Regions from separate parts of the Streptomyces sp. NPDC054887 genome, predicted to be linked through region 3. Evidence: predicted binding sites of a transcription regulator. Region 3 holds the regulator's gene; each other region holds the start of a gene.
What was found. Region 3 encodes HrcA, which represses chaperone genes, less so after heat shock. Its sites were predicted from a motif close to TTNGCACTCNGNNNNNCNGAGTGCNAA; they were not measured.
Positions count from the first base shown of each region.

Region 1: a site for HrcA is predicted at 2,528-2,554, ahead of groL (chaperonin GroEL). Genes of this name have one in related genera too.
Region 2: a site for HrcA is predicted at 2,357-2,383, ahead of groES (co-chaperone GroES). Genes of this name have one in related genera too.

Region 1 covers NZ_JBSGYQ010000009.1:87,217-92,073, reverse strand. The annotation lists SAM riboswitch class I at 1-125, shown strand, start outside; gene thrC (threonine synthase) at 143-1,441, shown strand; gene ACWGH0_RS07545 (MoaD/ThiS family protein) at 1,438-1,713, shown strand; gene ACWGH0_RS07540 (cold-shock protein) at 2,161-2,364, shown strand; gene groL (chaperonin GroEL) at 2,679-4,301, shown strand; gene ACWGH0_RS07530 (S8 family peptidase) at 4,497-4,857, shown strand, end outside.
Region 2 covers NZ_JBSGYQ010000022.1:43,092-47,948, forward strand. The annotation lists gene ACWGH0_RS15000 (ester cyclase) at 1-110, shown strand, start outside; gene groL (chaperonin GroEL) at 181-1,806, opposite strand; gene groES (co-chaperone GroES) at 1,901-2,209, opposite strand; gene ACWGH0_RS15015 (DUF6234 family protein) at 2,510-2,914, shown strand; gene ACWGH0_RS15020 (polysaccharide deacetylase family protein) at 2,931-3,785, opposite strand; gene ACWGH0_RS15025 (polysaccharide deacetylase family protein) at 3,782-4,702, opposite strand.
Region 3 covers NZ_JBSGYQ010000015.1:126,866-131,722, forward strand. The annotation lists gene ACWGH0_RS11730 (nitronate monooxygenase) at 1-707, opposite strand, end outside; gene dnaJ (molecular chaperone DnaJ) at 883-2,016, opposite strand; gene hrcA (heat-inducible transcriptional repressor HrcA) at 2,017-3,033, opposite strand; gene ACWGH0_RS11745 (MBL fold metallo-hydrolase) at 3,221-3,952, shown strand; gene ACWGH0_RS11750 (DUF3097 domain-containing protein) at 3,980-4,807, shown strand.

The DNA.
Region 1 (4,857 bases), on a different contig from region 3:
TCATCCAGAGGGACTGAGGGAACGGCCCGTTGAAGTCCCGGCAACCATTCCGCCGACCGCGAGGTAACGGTGGGGACGGTGCCAATTCCGTCTCACGGCGAAACGCGCCGTGGGGAAGATGAGGAGAAAGGGCCTCGCCACCATGGCTGTGCAGTCTGCTGAAGCCGATGCAAGCACCACGAATTCCCTGCCCGTCGACCTGGGCCCCGCCACCGCGCTTTCCTGCCGCGAGTGCGGAGAACGATTCGAACTCGGTCCCATCTTCGCGTGTTCTTCCTGTTTCGGCCCGCTCGAAGTCGCCTACGAGCTGCCGCTCGGTGACCCGGAGCGCCTGCGCAAGCAGATCGAGGCCGGACCGGACAACATCTGGCGGTACGCGCCCCTGCTGCCCGTGCCCGCCGACGTGGCCGGCAAGCCGAGTCTGAACCCGGGCTTCACCAAGCTCGTCAAGGCCGACAACCTGGCCCGCGAGCTGGGCGTCACCGGTGCTCTGTACGTGAAGGACGACTCCGGCAACCCGACGCACTCCTTCAAGGACCGTGTCGTCGCGATCGCCGTCGAGGCCGCCCGCGCGTTCGGCTTCACGACGCTCTCCTGCTCCTCCACCGGCAACCTCGCCGGCGCGGTCGGCGCCGCCGCCGCGCGGGCCGGTTTCCGCTCGTGCGTGTTCATCCCGCACGACCTGGAGCAGGGCAAGGTCGTCATGGCCTCCGTCTACGGCGGCGAGCTGGTCGGCATCGAGGGCAACTACGACGACGTCAACCGCTTCTGCTCGGAGCTCATCGGCGACCCGCTGGGCGAGGGCTGGGGCTTCGTCAACGTCAACCTGCGCCCGTACTACGGCGAGGGCTCCAAGACCCTGGCGTACGAGATCTGCGAGCAGCTCGGCTGGCGGCTGCCGGACCAGCTCGTCATCCCGATCGCCTCGGGCTCGCAGCTCACGAAGATCGACAAGGGTCTGAAGGAGCTCATCGCCCTGGGGCTGGTCGAGGACAAGCCGTACAAGATCTTCGGCGCCCAGGCCGAGGGCTGCTCGCCGGTGTCGACGGCCTTCAAGGCCGGGCACGACGTCGTACGGCCGCAGAAGCCGAACACGATCGCCAAGTCCCTCGCGATCGGCAACCCGGCCGACGGCCCGTACGTGCTGGACATCGCCCGGCGCACGGGCGGCGCGGTCGAGGACGTCAACGACGAGCAGGTCGTGGACTCCATCAAGCTGCTGGCCGAGACGGAGGGCATCTTCGCGGAGACCGCGGGCGGCGTGACCGTCGGCGTGACGAAGAAGCTCATCGAGGCCGGCCTGCTGGACCCGACCCTCACCACCGTCGTGCTCAACACGGGCGACGGCCTGAAGACCCTTGAGGCGGTGGCCCCGACGACGGGCCAGTCCGCCGTCATCCGCCCCAACCTGGACTCTTTCCGAGAGGCTGGCCTCGCATGAGTGTCAACGTCCGCATCCCGACCATCCTTCGTACGTACACGGACGGCAAGGCCGAGGTCGCGGCCGAGGGGGCGACCCTCGCCGACGTCATCGCCGACCTGGAGAAGAACCACGCCGGCATCGCGGCCCGTGTGCTGGACGACCAGGGCAAGCTGCGCCGCTTCGTGAACGTGTACGTCAACGACGACGACGTGCGCTTCGAGCAGGGTCTGGAGACCGCCACGCCCGACGGCGCCGGCGTTTCGATCATTCCGGCCGTCGCCGGAGGCTGATTTCGGTCGTGTGAGTGGCTGATATTGCCCCGCACGCCTCTCCGCACGTTCATTGCCCCCTCCGCCACAGAAAGCGGAGGGGGCAATTCTGCATGGTTGAGCGCGGTACAGTTGGGGAAGCCCCCTCCGCCGCCTGTGCCGGACGCATATGAGAATGCGGCCCCGCGCGGTGAGAAGCAGTCAAAGTACCGGACCGAATTGCCCGCCCATGTGCGACTTGTCCGGACCGACTTGCCCGGGAAACCTGAGAATTATTCGCTTTCGCGCGTTCCCCCATGCCCAGATTTCTCGTCGGATTGACCTGTTGCAGAGGGCAGTTGGGCAGATACATTCAGCGGCGGTCGACGCGTTCCGGCGCACGCCCTCTCCTGTCGGAGGGCGGAGGAGTCTGACCCAGGGCCCGCGAAGTGCGGTCCTGTGCAAGGGCCAGTAATAGGGGAGTTAGGCATGGCTCAGGGCACCGTCAAGTGGTTCAACGCGGAGAAGGGGTACGGCTTCATCGCGGTCGACGGTGGTGCGGATGTTTTCGTCCACTACAGCGCGATCCAGATGGACGGGTACCGCACCCTTGAAGAAGGTCAGCGAGTCGAATTCGAGATCTCGCAGGGCCAGAAGGGTCCGCAGGCGGACATGGTCAAGCTCGCCGTCTGATCTCGGCGCGAACGGCCACCGACGCACTCACGCATGAAGGGTCTGTACCCCGCACCGGGTACAGGCCCTTCCTGCGTGCCGGGCCGCTCCGGACGTCTGTCCACATCCGAGGGAGACGCTTGCACTCGAAGGGGTCGAGTGCTAATCATTGGCGGTAGCACTGTTAGCACTCTCCCAGTGAGAGTGACAGAAGGACCGGGCCGGTGAGGCCCGCAGGCCTGGTGGGACAAGGAAAACCACCAGGCAGGCTGGCCGTCCGTCGCGGGCGCCACTCGGTCCGGAGAATCCACCCCAGTCCGGGAGGACCACTTCACATGGCCAAGATCATCGCGTTCGACGAGGAGGCACGGCGCGGTCTCGAGCGCGGGATGAACCAGCTCGCCGACGCCGTCAAGGTCACCCTCGGCCCCAAGGGCCGCAACGTCGTCCTCGAGAAGAAGTGGGGCGCCCCCACGATCACCAACGATGGTGTTTCCATCGCCAAGGAGATCGAGCTCGAGGACCCGTACGAGAAGATCGGCGCCGAGCTGGTCAAGGAAGTCGCGAAGAAGACCGACGACGTCGCCGGTGACGGTACGACGACCGCGACCGTCCTCGCCCAGGCTCTGGTCCGCGAGGGCCTGCGCAACGTCGCCGCCGGCGCCAACCCGATGGCCCTCAAGCGCGGTATCGAGAAGGCCGTCGAGGCCGTCTCCGCCGCTCTGCTCGAGCAGGCCAAGGACGTGGAGACCAAGGAGCAGATCGCTTCCACGGCTTCCATCTCCGCCGCCGACACCCAGATCGGCGAGCTCATCGCCGAGGCGATGGACAAGGTCGGCAAGGAAGGCGTCATCACCGTCGAGGAGTCGCAGACCTTCGGTCTCGAGCTTGAGCTCACCGAGGGCATGCGCTTCGACAAGGGCTACATCTCGGCGTACTTCGCCACCGACATGGAGCGCATGGAGTCGTCGCTCGACGACCCGTACATCCTGATCGTCAACTCCAAGATCTCCAACGTGAAGGACCTCCTTCCGCTGCTGGAGAAGGTCATGCAGTCGGGCAAGCCGCTGCTGATCATCGCGGAGGACGTCGAGGGCGAGGCGCTGTCCACGCTCGTCGTCAACAAGATCCGTGGCACCTTCAAGTCCGTCGCCGTCAAGGCTCCGGGCTTCGGTGACCGCCGCAAGGCCATGCTCGGCGACATCGCCATCCTCACCGGTGGCACCGTCATCTCCGAGGAGGTCGGCCTCAAGCTGGAGAACGCCGGTCTCGACCTGCTCGGCCGCGCCCGCAAGGTCGTCATCACCAAGGACGAGACGACGATCGTCGACGGCGCCGGTGACAGCGACCAGGTCCAGGGCCGCGTCAACCAGATCCGTGCCGAGATCGAGAACTCCGACTCGGACTACGACCGCGAGAAGCTCCAGGAGCGCCTGGCGAAGCTGGCCGGCGGCGTGGCCGTCATCAAGGCCGGTGCCGCCACCGAGGTCGAGCTCAAGGAGCGCAAGCACCGCATCGAGGACGCGGTGCGCAACGCCAAGGCCGCCGTCGAGGAGGGCATCGTCGCCGGTGGTGGCGTGGCTCTGCTCCAGGCCACGGCCGTCTTCGAGAAGCTCGAGCTCTCGGGCGACGAGGCGACCGGCGCCAACGCCGTGAAGCTCGCGCTGGAGGCCCCGCTCAAGCAGATCGCCGTCAACGGTGGTCTCGAGGGTGGCGTCGTCGTCGAGAAGGTGCGCAACCTGGCCGTCGGCCACGGTCTGAACGCCGCGACCGGCGAGTACGTCGACATGATCGCCGAGGGCATCATCGACCCGGCGAAGGTCACGCGTTCCGCGCTCCAGAACGCCGCGTCCATCGCCGCGCTGTTCCTCACCACCGAGGCCGTCATCGCCGACAAGCCGGAGAAGTCGTCCGCGCCTGCCGGTGGCGGCATGCCGGGCGGTGACATGGACTTCTGATCCGCGAGGATCAGCGGCTCCATTCGCCGTACCGCGTACGCGACCGAGGGCGGCACTCCCACTGCGGGGGTGCCGCCTTCGGGCGTTTCCGCGTTCACCCACTTCGGTGCACTTACTGAATGTATTCAAACCACCACGGCGAGTGATTGCGCTTGATCGTTTCTGCATGGTGCCATCGTGACCATGCCGAATTCCATGAGGATCGCCCTCGCGGCCGCCGCCGCGGCTGTCCTGGCGACCGTAGGACCGTTGTCCGCCTCCGCGACGGAGCCCGACCGCTCCACGCCCGCGCCGCTCAGACTCGTGGACCAGGCCGTCCCGGGTCAGTACCTCGTCGAAACGAAACCCGCGTCCGACGTCGCCAAAGTGGCGAGCCAGGCGGGCGTGACACCGCTGTTCAGTTTCACCAAGGTCATGCACGGCTTCGCCGCCAAGCTCACCGACGCCCAACTGAAGCTCGTACGGGCCGATCCGCACGTGGCGGCCGTGGAGCAGGACGCCAAGGTCACCGTGAAGGGACCCGCCGCCTCCTGGGGGCTCGACCGGATCGACCAGC
Region 2 (4,857 bases), on a different contig from region 3:
GCACCATGACCGGCACGACGATCTTCCGCTTCCACGACGGGAAGATCCAGGAGGGCTGGTGGCACGTGGACGCCCTGGGCCTGATGCGCCAGGTCGGCGCGCTCGACTGACCGTACGCGAAAGGCCCCCGTTCCCACCGCTGAGCAGCGGGAAACGGGGGCCTTTGCGCGACGCGGGACGTCAGTGGGAGTGGCCGTGGCCGCCGTGACCGGCGTCGCCCTCGTCCTCGGCCGGCTTCTCGACGACCAGGGTCTCGGTCGTGAGCAGCAGCGACGCGATGGACGCGGCGTTCTCCAGCGCGGAGCGGGTGACCTTGACCGGGTCGATGACGCCGGCCTTGACCAGGTCGCCGTACTCGCCGGTCGCGGCGTTGAAGCCGTGGCCCTTGTCGAGCTCGCTCACCTTGGCAGTGATGACGTAGCCCTCCAGGCCGGCGTTCTCGGCGATCCAGCGCAGCGGCTCGACGACGGCGCGGCGGACGACCGCGACACCCGTGGCCTCGTCGCCGGTCTTGCCGAGGCCGCCCTCGAGCACCTTGGCGGCGTGCACCAGGGCGGAGCCACCACCGGAGACGATGCCCTCCTCGACCGCGGCGCGGGTCGCGGAGATGGCGTCCTCCAGACGGTGCTTCTTCTCCTTCAGCTCCACCTCGGTGGCGGCGCCGACCTTGATCACGCACACGCCGCCGGCCAGCTTCGCGAGGCGCTCCTGGAGCTTCTCGCGGTCCCAGTCGGAGTCCGTGGACTCGATCTCGGCCTTGATCTGGTTGACGCGTCCGGCGACCTCGTCGGCGTTGCCGCCGCCGTCGACGATCGTCGTGTCGTCCTTGGTGACGGTGACGCGGCGGGCGGTGCCCAGCACGTCGAGACCGGCCTGGTCGAGCTTGAGGCCGACCTCTTCGGCGATGACGGTCGCACCGGTGAGGGTGGCGATGTCGCCGAGCATGGCCTTGCGGCGGTCACCGAAGCCGGGGGCCTTCACCGCGACGGCGTTGAAGGTGCCACGGATCTTGTTGACGACCAGGGTCGACAGGGCCTCGCCCTCGACGTCCTCGGCGATGATCAGCAGCGGCTTGGAGGCGCCGGCCTGGATGACCTTCTCGAGGAGCGGCAGCAGGTCCTGGATCGAACCGATCTTGCCCTGGTGGATCAGGATGTACGGGTCGTCGAGGACGGCCTCCATACGCTCCTGGTCGGTCACCATGTACGGCGACAGGTAGCCCTTGTCGAAGGCCATGCCCTCGGTGAAGTCGAGCTCCAGGCCGAAGGTGTTGGACTCCTCGACGGTGATGACACCGTCCTTGCCGACCTTGTCCATCGCCTCGGCGATGAGCTCGCCGACCTGCGAGTCCTGGGCGGAGAGCCCGGCCACGGCGGCGATGTCGGACTTGTCGTCGATCGGACGGGCGTTCGCGAGGAGGTCCTCGGAGATCGCCTTGACCGCGGCGTCGATGCCCTTCTTCAGGGCGGCCGGGGAAGCACCGGCGGCGACGTTGCGCAGACCCTCGCGGACCAGGGCCTGGGCCAGCACGGTGGCGGTGGTGGTGCCGTCACCCGCGATGTCGTTGGTCTTGGTCGCCACCTCCTTCACGAGCTGGGCGCCCAGGTTCTCGTACGGGTCGTCGAGCTCGACCTCGCGGGCGATGGTGACACCGTCGTTGGTGATGGTGGGAGCGCCGAACTTCTTGTCGATGACGACGTTGCGGCCCTTGGGGCCGATCGTCACCTTGACCGTGTCGGCAAGCTTGTTGACGCCGCGCTCGAGGGCGCGACGGGCGTCCTCGTCGAACTTCAGAATCTTCGCCATGGAGCTTCTCTGTCCTCTCAAACGAAATGCGCCCCGGGCCGCCCGGCTGTCGCTGGGGGCCAGGGGCGCAGATCAAAAGCAATCTTCGGGCGAATTACTTCTCGATGATCGCGAGCACGTCGCGAGCCGAGAGGACGAGGTACTCCTCGCCGCTGTACTTCACCTCGGTGCCGCCGTACTTGCTGTACAGCACGACATCGCCGACGGATACGTCGAGCGGCAGGCGCTCGCCGTTCTCGAAGCGGCCCGGGCCCACGGCCAGGACGACGCCCTCCTGGGGCTTCTCCTTGGCGGTGTCCGGAATGACCAGGCCAGAGGCCGTGGTCTGCTCGGCGTCGAGCGGCTGGACCACAATGCGGTCCTCGAGCGGCTTGATGGCAACCTTGGAGCTGGTGGTCGTCACGGTCCGGTCTCCCCCTTCGGAGATCTCACGGGGTTAACTGATGTGGGGTGGCGACCAGGTGGATCCGTCGTCGCGGGTGCCGGACCTGCCCGTCGCTACTGTTGGCACTCCCCACTGGAGAGTGCCAACGCCGAGACTATGACGCGGTTAGCACTCGGTCAAGCGGAGTGCCAATCCAACGCGGCCGCACGTGTTGACGAACGGGATCCCGCACGGGACCGCGGCAGGCCCCGGTCGCGGTTGGATCTCGATGGCGCCACCGCCCCGGCGGACCGTCGGGTTCCGTACGAGAGTGCCGTCATGCCCGCCGAACTGAGCCCCCAGGAGCACCCCGTGTCCGGCTGGGGCGACGCCGCCCTCGCCTTGTTCGTCCTCGTGACCGACGCGGCGGCCTGCTTCACGGCCGTCATCCTGCTCTGGGGCCGGGGCGCCGGCGAAGTTGCGGCGCTGATCACCTTCGGCGCTCTCGCCGCCGCTGCCGGCCTGACGGCGTACGGCTTCGGGAACGGCGGCCGGGTCATCACCGCCTGGGTGCAGTCGCTGGCCGCCCTGCTGCTCGGCGCGTCGGTGCTCTACGGCGCGGCCGGGGCGTACGCCGACGCGCATCCGGAGCCCGCGCCCGCGCGGACCTCCGACCCCGGCCGGACCGGCCACCAGTGCCGCAGCGGCGGCGACAGCAGTGAGTGTGCGGACAGCGGCGGCTGACCGGCCGCCGCCTCGCTCAGAGGTAGTCCTCCAACCGCGCCACCGCGAAGCCCTGCTCCTGGATCCGGCGCAGTATCCGCGCCGTCATCTCCGTGATGGTCGAACCCTTGACCTCGCCGGGACCCCGGAAGTGCGCGAGCACGATCTCGCCCGGCCGCAGCCGGTCGCCGTGCGCGTACCGCAGGTCGTTGATCTGCATCGACGCCCCCCACAGCACCACCGCCTCGGCCCCGCAGTCGCCCGCCGCCCGCAGCGTCTGGTTGTTGTACGCCCCGTACGGCGGCCGGAAGAGCCGGGGCCTGGCGCCGAACCGGGCCTCCAGGCGGTCCTGCTGGCCGCAGATCTGGGCGCGCTGACCGGCGTACGGGAGTCCGGGCAGGTAGGGGTGGTCGACGGTGTGGTTCTGCACGGTGCTGAGGCCGCCGCCCGCCCGCCGCAGCCGGTCGAAGTGGTCGTATCCGGGGGAGGCCACGCTGTCCGTGAGGAACATGCTGATCGGCAGGTTCAGGTCGTCGACCATGCGTACGAACGCGGGGTCCCGCTCGGCGCCGTCGTCGAAGGTGAGGAAGACGACCCTGTCGCCGGTCGGTACGCGGTCGACGACGAAGGGGCGCGCCGGTTTGCGCGCCGGGGGCGCCGGCGCGGCGCGCAGCGGCTCCCGCAGCCCCCACCGGGCGTACGCCGCCGCGCGGGGCGCGGGCGGTGCGTGCGCCGCGAGCGCCCGGGCTCCCGCGTCGCGGACCTTCGGGGCGACGCTGCGCACGGCCTTCCTGCCCAGGCGCTCGATCGGGTCCACGGACTGGGCGCAGCCGGTGAGCGTCAGCGCGCCGGCCGCCAGCAGCGCGACCGCCGGCCTGTGCGCGCGCCTCACAGGTAGTCCTCCAGCCGGGCGACGGCGTACCCCTTGGCGGTGACGGTCTTCATCACCCGCCGGATCATGTCCGGCATGGTGCCCTTCCAGTCGTCCCGGCCGCGGAAGTGCGTGAGGATGATGTCGCCCGGATGCAGGTCGCGGTCCCACTCCCGCCACTCCATCCGGTCGGGGAACGCCTCGGCGGCCCACAGCGGCACGGCCTTGATGCCGCAGGAGCGGGCGGCGCGCAGGGTGTCGGCGTTGTAGTTGCCGTACGGCGGCCTGAAGAGGCGGGGCCGCTTGCCGTACCGCTTCTGGATGACGTCCTGCATCCCGCAGATCTCGCGCTTCTGCCGGGCGTACGACAGGCCCGGCAGGTAGCGGTGGTTGAGGGTGTGGTTGTGCAGGGACACGCCGCGGGCCTGCATGCGCGCGAAGTAGCCGTAGTTCTCGCGCACGAGGTAGTCGCTGAGGAAGGCGCTGTACGGGATGCCCAGGTCGGTCATCATCTTCAGCAGCTTCGGGTCCTTCTCCGCGCCGTCGTCCATCGTCAGGAAGACGACCCGTTCCTTCACCGGGACGGTGGTGAAGACCGGCGGCAGTCCCGGCCCCGCGCCGAAGCCCTTGCGGGTGGTGACTTTCGGCTTGACCGCGGGCGGCGGGGGCGCGGCGAGCGGAGGCCGCGCGAGGCGCCACTTCTTGGCCGCCGCGACGCGCAGGGCCTGGGCGCGCCGCAGCCGTTCGGCGGACCCGGCCAGGTCGCGGACCGGACCCTGCCGGTACTCCTGCTGCTGGCCGGCGGCGGGGGCGGCGGGCCGGGGGCGTTCGGGGGCGGGCGTGGCGCAGGCGGAGGCGAGGGAGGCGGCGAGCAAAACGCCGAGCCCTGCGGCGTACCCACCTCCAGTGCGTTTTACCTTTTGTCGTACTAGTCGCATGGCGCCGCATCCTGCCAGCGCGCACCCCGGGACCCCGGCCGACACCAGCAGCGGCGGCGGACCGTCCCCCGGGTGGCCGACAGCCGGCGCGGCACGTCGGCCACCGTCGCTGAACCCGGCGCGGGGTGTGTCGGCATTACGTCCGGCACCCGGCG
Region 3 (4,857 bases):
AGCTGCGCCGCGTCCGCGCCCAGGGCCAGCACGGCGGCGATCTGCGCGCCGCGCATGAGCCCGCCCGCCGCGACGACCGGCAGCTGGACGGTCTCGCGGACCTGCGTGATCAGGGACAGCAGACCGATGCCGCTGCCGTCGTTCTTGGGGTCGTCGCGGTGCGTTCCCTGGTGGCCGCCCGCCTCGACGCCCTGGACGCACACCGCGTCGGCGCCGGCCCACTGCGCGGCCTGGGCCTCCTCGGGCGTGGTCACCGTGACGACGGTGAGGGTGCCGGCCTTGGCGAAGGCGTCGAGGACCGTCCGGGTGGGGCAGCCGAAGGTGAAGGAGACGACCGGGACCGGGTCGTCGATGAGGATGGCCAGCTTGGCCTCGTAGCCGTCGTCGGCGCAGTTGTCGGGTTCGCCGAGGGGGGTGTCGTACCAGTCGGACTCGCCGGCGAGCTGGTGGCGGTAGACCTCGACGGCGGCGGGGTCGACGTGGCTCGGCTGCGGCATGAACAGGTTGACGCCGAACGGCCGGCTCGTCAGACCCCGCAGCTGCTTGATCTCCTCGTACATGCCGTCCGCGGTCTTGTAACCGGCGGCGAGGAACCCGAGACCGCCGGCCTCGCAGACGGCGGCGGCGAGCTGAGGACTGGAGGCGCCGCCCGCCATGGGGGCCTGCACGATCGGATAACGGCAGAGATCGGTCAGTGCGGAGGACATGAACGCATAGTTTCATGCCCTCCGCACCGCGCCGAATCCAGGCTTCCGCCTGCGCCGGGGCGAGCGCCTACCGCCCGTTGAACGCGTCCTTCAGGCGCGAGAACAACCCCTGCTGCCCCGGCTGACGGCTTCTCCCCGGGGCCGACCCCCGGACCCCCGGCCGGCCAACGCCCGCCTACCGCCCGTTGAACGCGTCCTTCAGGCGCGAGAACAACCCCTGCTGCCCCGGCTGGAACTGGCCCGTGGGGCGCTCCTCGCCGCGCAGCTTCGCGAGCTGGCGCATCAGGTCCTCCTGCTGCGGGTCCAGCTTCGACGGGGTCAGCACCTCGACGTGCACGATGAGGTCGCCGCGCCCGCCGCCGCGCAGGTGCGTGACGCCGCGCCCGTGCAGCGGGATCGACTGACCGGACTGCGTGCCCGGACGTACGTCGATCTCCTCGACCCCGTCGAGCGTCTCCAGCGGGCACTTGGTGCCCAGCGCCGCCGCCGTCATCGGGATGGTGACCGTGCAGTGCAGGTCGTCACCGCGCCGCTGGAACACCGCGTGCGGCAGCTCGTGGATCTCGACGTACAGGTCGCCGGCGGGGCCGCCGCCCGGGCCGACCTCGCCCTCGCCCGCGAGCTGGATCCTGGTCCCGTTGTCGACACCGGCCGGGATCTTGACCGTGAGGGTCCGGCGCGAGCGCACACGCCCGTCGCCGGCGCACTCCGGGCACGGCGTCGGTACGACCGTGCCGAAGCCCTGGCACTGCGGGCAGGGGCGCGAGGTCATGACCTGGCCCAGGAAGGACCGGGTGACCTGCGAGACCTCGCCACGGCCGCGGCACATGTCGCAGGTCTGGGCGGAGGTGCCGGGTGCGGCGCCCTCGCCGGAGCACGTGGTGCACACGACGGCCGTGTCGACCTGGATGTCCTTCGTGGTGCCGAAGGCCGCCTCGTTGAGGTCGATCTCCAGCCGGATCATCGCGTCCTGGCCGCGCCGCGTGCGCGACCTCGGGCCGCGCTGCGACGCCGTGCCGAAGAACGCGTCCATGATGTCGGAGAAGTTGCCGAAGCCGCCCTGGCCGAAGCCGCCGGCTCCGCCGCCGGCCTGCGAGAGGGGGTCGCCGCCGAGGTCGTAGACCTGCTTCTTCTGCGGGTCCGACAACACCTCGTACGCGGCGTTGATCTCCTTGAAGCGCTCCTGCGTCTTGGGATCGGGATTCACGTCCGGGTGGAGCTCACGCGCCAACCGCCGGAATGCCTTCTTGATCTCGTCCTGGGAAGCGTCGCGGCGTACGCCGAGTACGGCGTAGTAGTCGGTGGCCACTTACGACTCCGCCAGGATCTGTCCGACGTAACGTGCCACTGCGCGTACCGCTCCCATCGTTCCGGGGTAGTCCATGCGGGTCGGTCCGACCACGCCGAGTTTGGCGACTGCTTCGTCGCCCGAACCGTAGCCGACCGCGACGACGGACGTGGAGCTGAGCCCCTCGTGGGCGTTCTCGTGCCCGATCCGTACGGTCATGCCTGAGTCCGTTGCCTCACCCAGCAGCTTGAGGAGCACGACCTGCTCCTCCAGCGCTTCCAGCACCGGCCGGATGGTGAGGGGGAAATCGTGCCCGAAGCGGGTGAGATTGGCGGTTCCGCCGATCATCAGCCGCTCCTCGGTCTCCTCCACCAGGGTCTCGAGGAGAGAGGAGAGCACCGTGGACACGGTACCCCGGTCCTCCGCCTCGAAGGATTCGGGAAGGTCCTGCACCAGCTGCGGCACGTCCGCGAAGCGGCGGCCCACCACCCGGCTGTTGAGCCGGGCCCGCAGGTCCGCGAGGGACGTCTCGCCGAAGGGCGCCGGGCAGTCGATCATGCGCTGCTCGACCCGGCCGGTGTCCGTGATGAGCACGAGCATCAGGCGGGCGGGGGCCAGCGAGAGAAGTTCCACATGCCGAACCGTCGACCGGGTCAGCGACGGGTACTGCACGACGGCGACCTGCCGGGTCAGCTGCGCGAGCAGCCGGACCGTACGGGCCACGACGTCGTCGAGGTCGACCGCCCCGTCCATGAAGTTCTGGATGGCGCGGCGCTCGGGCGACGACAGGGGCTTGACGCCCGCGAGCTTGTCGACGAAGAGCCGGTAGCCCTTGTCCGTCGGGATGCGCCCCGCACTCGTGTGCGGCTGGGCGATGAAACCCTCGTCCTCCAGGACCGCCATGTCGTTGCGGACCGTGGCGGGGGACACACCGAGCTTGTGCCGCTCCGTGAGCGCCTTGGAGCCGACGGGCTCCTCGGTGCCCACATAGTCCTGGACGATGGCGCGCAGCACCTCAAGTCGGCGTTCGCTGAGCATCTCGCACCACCTCCAGCTGGTCGGTCGTTCGGCCTGCGCCTGGCACTCGCTGCGGGCGAGTGCCAGCAGTTCCCCGGCCAGTGTACGGCGGGCAGGTACGCACGGGGCAAGGGCGGCCCGGTCACGATGTCGCGCGACGGCCCTGTTCAGCGGGCGAGGTCCCCGGTGATGGCACTAGCGTCGCGGCATGGACGTCAGTTGGGAAGAGGCGGGCTGGGAGCGGCTCGCACAGGGCGTGGGACGACGCCGCATGCCCGTGTGGGACGCGACGGTGGGCCTGGTGGCCGGAGGCGACGGCGGGGCGCTGCTGATCGACACGGGGGCGACGCTGCGGGAGGGCGCCGAGCTGCGGACCCAGGCGCAGCGGCTCCTCGGTCCCGGCCGGAGAGTGACGCACATCGCGCTCACCCACCCGCACTTCGACCATGTGCTGGGCACGGCGGCGTTCGCGGGCGCCCAGGTCTACGGGGCGGTGGGCGTGGACGAGCTGCTGCGCCGCGAGCGGGACGCGCTGCGGGACGACGCCGTGCGGCACGGCGTCGAACGGGGCGCCGCCGCCGAGGCGGCGGACGTACTGGTGGCGCCGCACCACCTGGTGTGCGGCGAGTGGACGCTGGACCTGGGCGGCGGCCGCCAGGTGCTGCTCGCCAACGTCGGCCCCGGACACAGCGGCCACGACCTGGCGGTACTGGTGCCGGGGAGCCCCGAGGTCGTCTTCTGCGGCGACCTGGTCGAGGAGTCCGGCACCCCGCAGGCCGGCTCCGACGCCCACCCGGGCCGCTGGCCCGCGGCCCTGGACCGGCTGCTCGCGCTCGGCGGCGAGAACGCGGCGTACGTGCCGGGGCACGGGGCGGTGGTGGACGCGGCGTACGTGCGGGCGCAGCGTGACGCGCTGGCGGAGCGGTTCGGCGTGTCCTGACCTGGGCACGGGACTATCGTCGGCGCAATGCGCAGCCGACAGTACGGGCCGGATCTCACCCCGCCCTGGAAGAAGACCGCTCCCGCTCCCGAGGTCCCGGCCGAGGCCGATCTGGTGGTGGAGGAGGTGGGCACCGGGTTCTGCGGCGCCGTGGTCCGGTGCGAGAAGACGGCGCAGGGCCCGGTGGTGACCCTGGAGGACCGCTTCGGCAAGCACCGGGTGTTCCCGATGGAACCGCGCGGCTTCCTGCTGGAGGGCCGCGTCGTCACCCTGGTGCGCCCGGCCGCCGCCGCGCCGCGTCCCACCCGTACGGCGTCCGGCTCGATGGCCGTGCCGGGCGCGCGGGCGCGGGTGGCGCGGGCTGGGCGGATCTACGTCGAGGGCCGCCACGACGCGGAGCTGGTCGAGCGGGTGTGGGGCGACGACCTGCGCATCGAGGGCGTGGTCGTGGAGTACCTGGAGGGCATCGACGACCTGCCCGCGATCGTCGCGGAGTTCGGTCCGGCCCCGGACGCGCGGCTGGGCGTCCTGGTCGACCACCTGGTCCCGGGCTCGAAGGAGTCCCGCATCGCCGCGCAGGTCACGGACGCGAACGTCCTGGTGGTCGGCCACCCGTACATCGACGTGTGGGAGGCGGTGAAGCCGTCGGCCGTGGGCATCGCCGCGTGGCCGAAGGTGCCCCGGGGGCAGGACTGGAAGACGGGTGTGTGCCGGGCGCTGGGCTGGCCGGAGAACACCGGGGCGGCGTGGCAGCGGATCCTGGGCTCGGTCCGCTCCTACCGGGACCTGGAGCCGGCGCTCCTGGGGCGGGTGGAGGAACTGATCGACTTCGTCACGGCCGGCGACGGGGCCTGACACCCGGGCAGGTGCCGGACTCGCGCCCGCCGCGGTTCACCTGCCCGGGC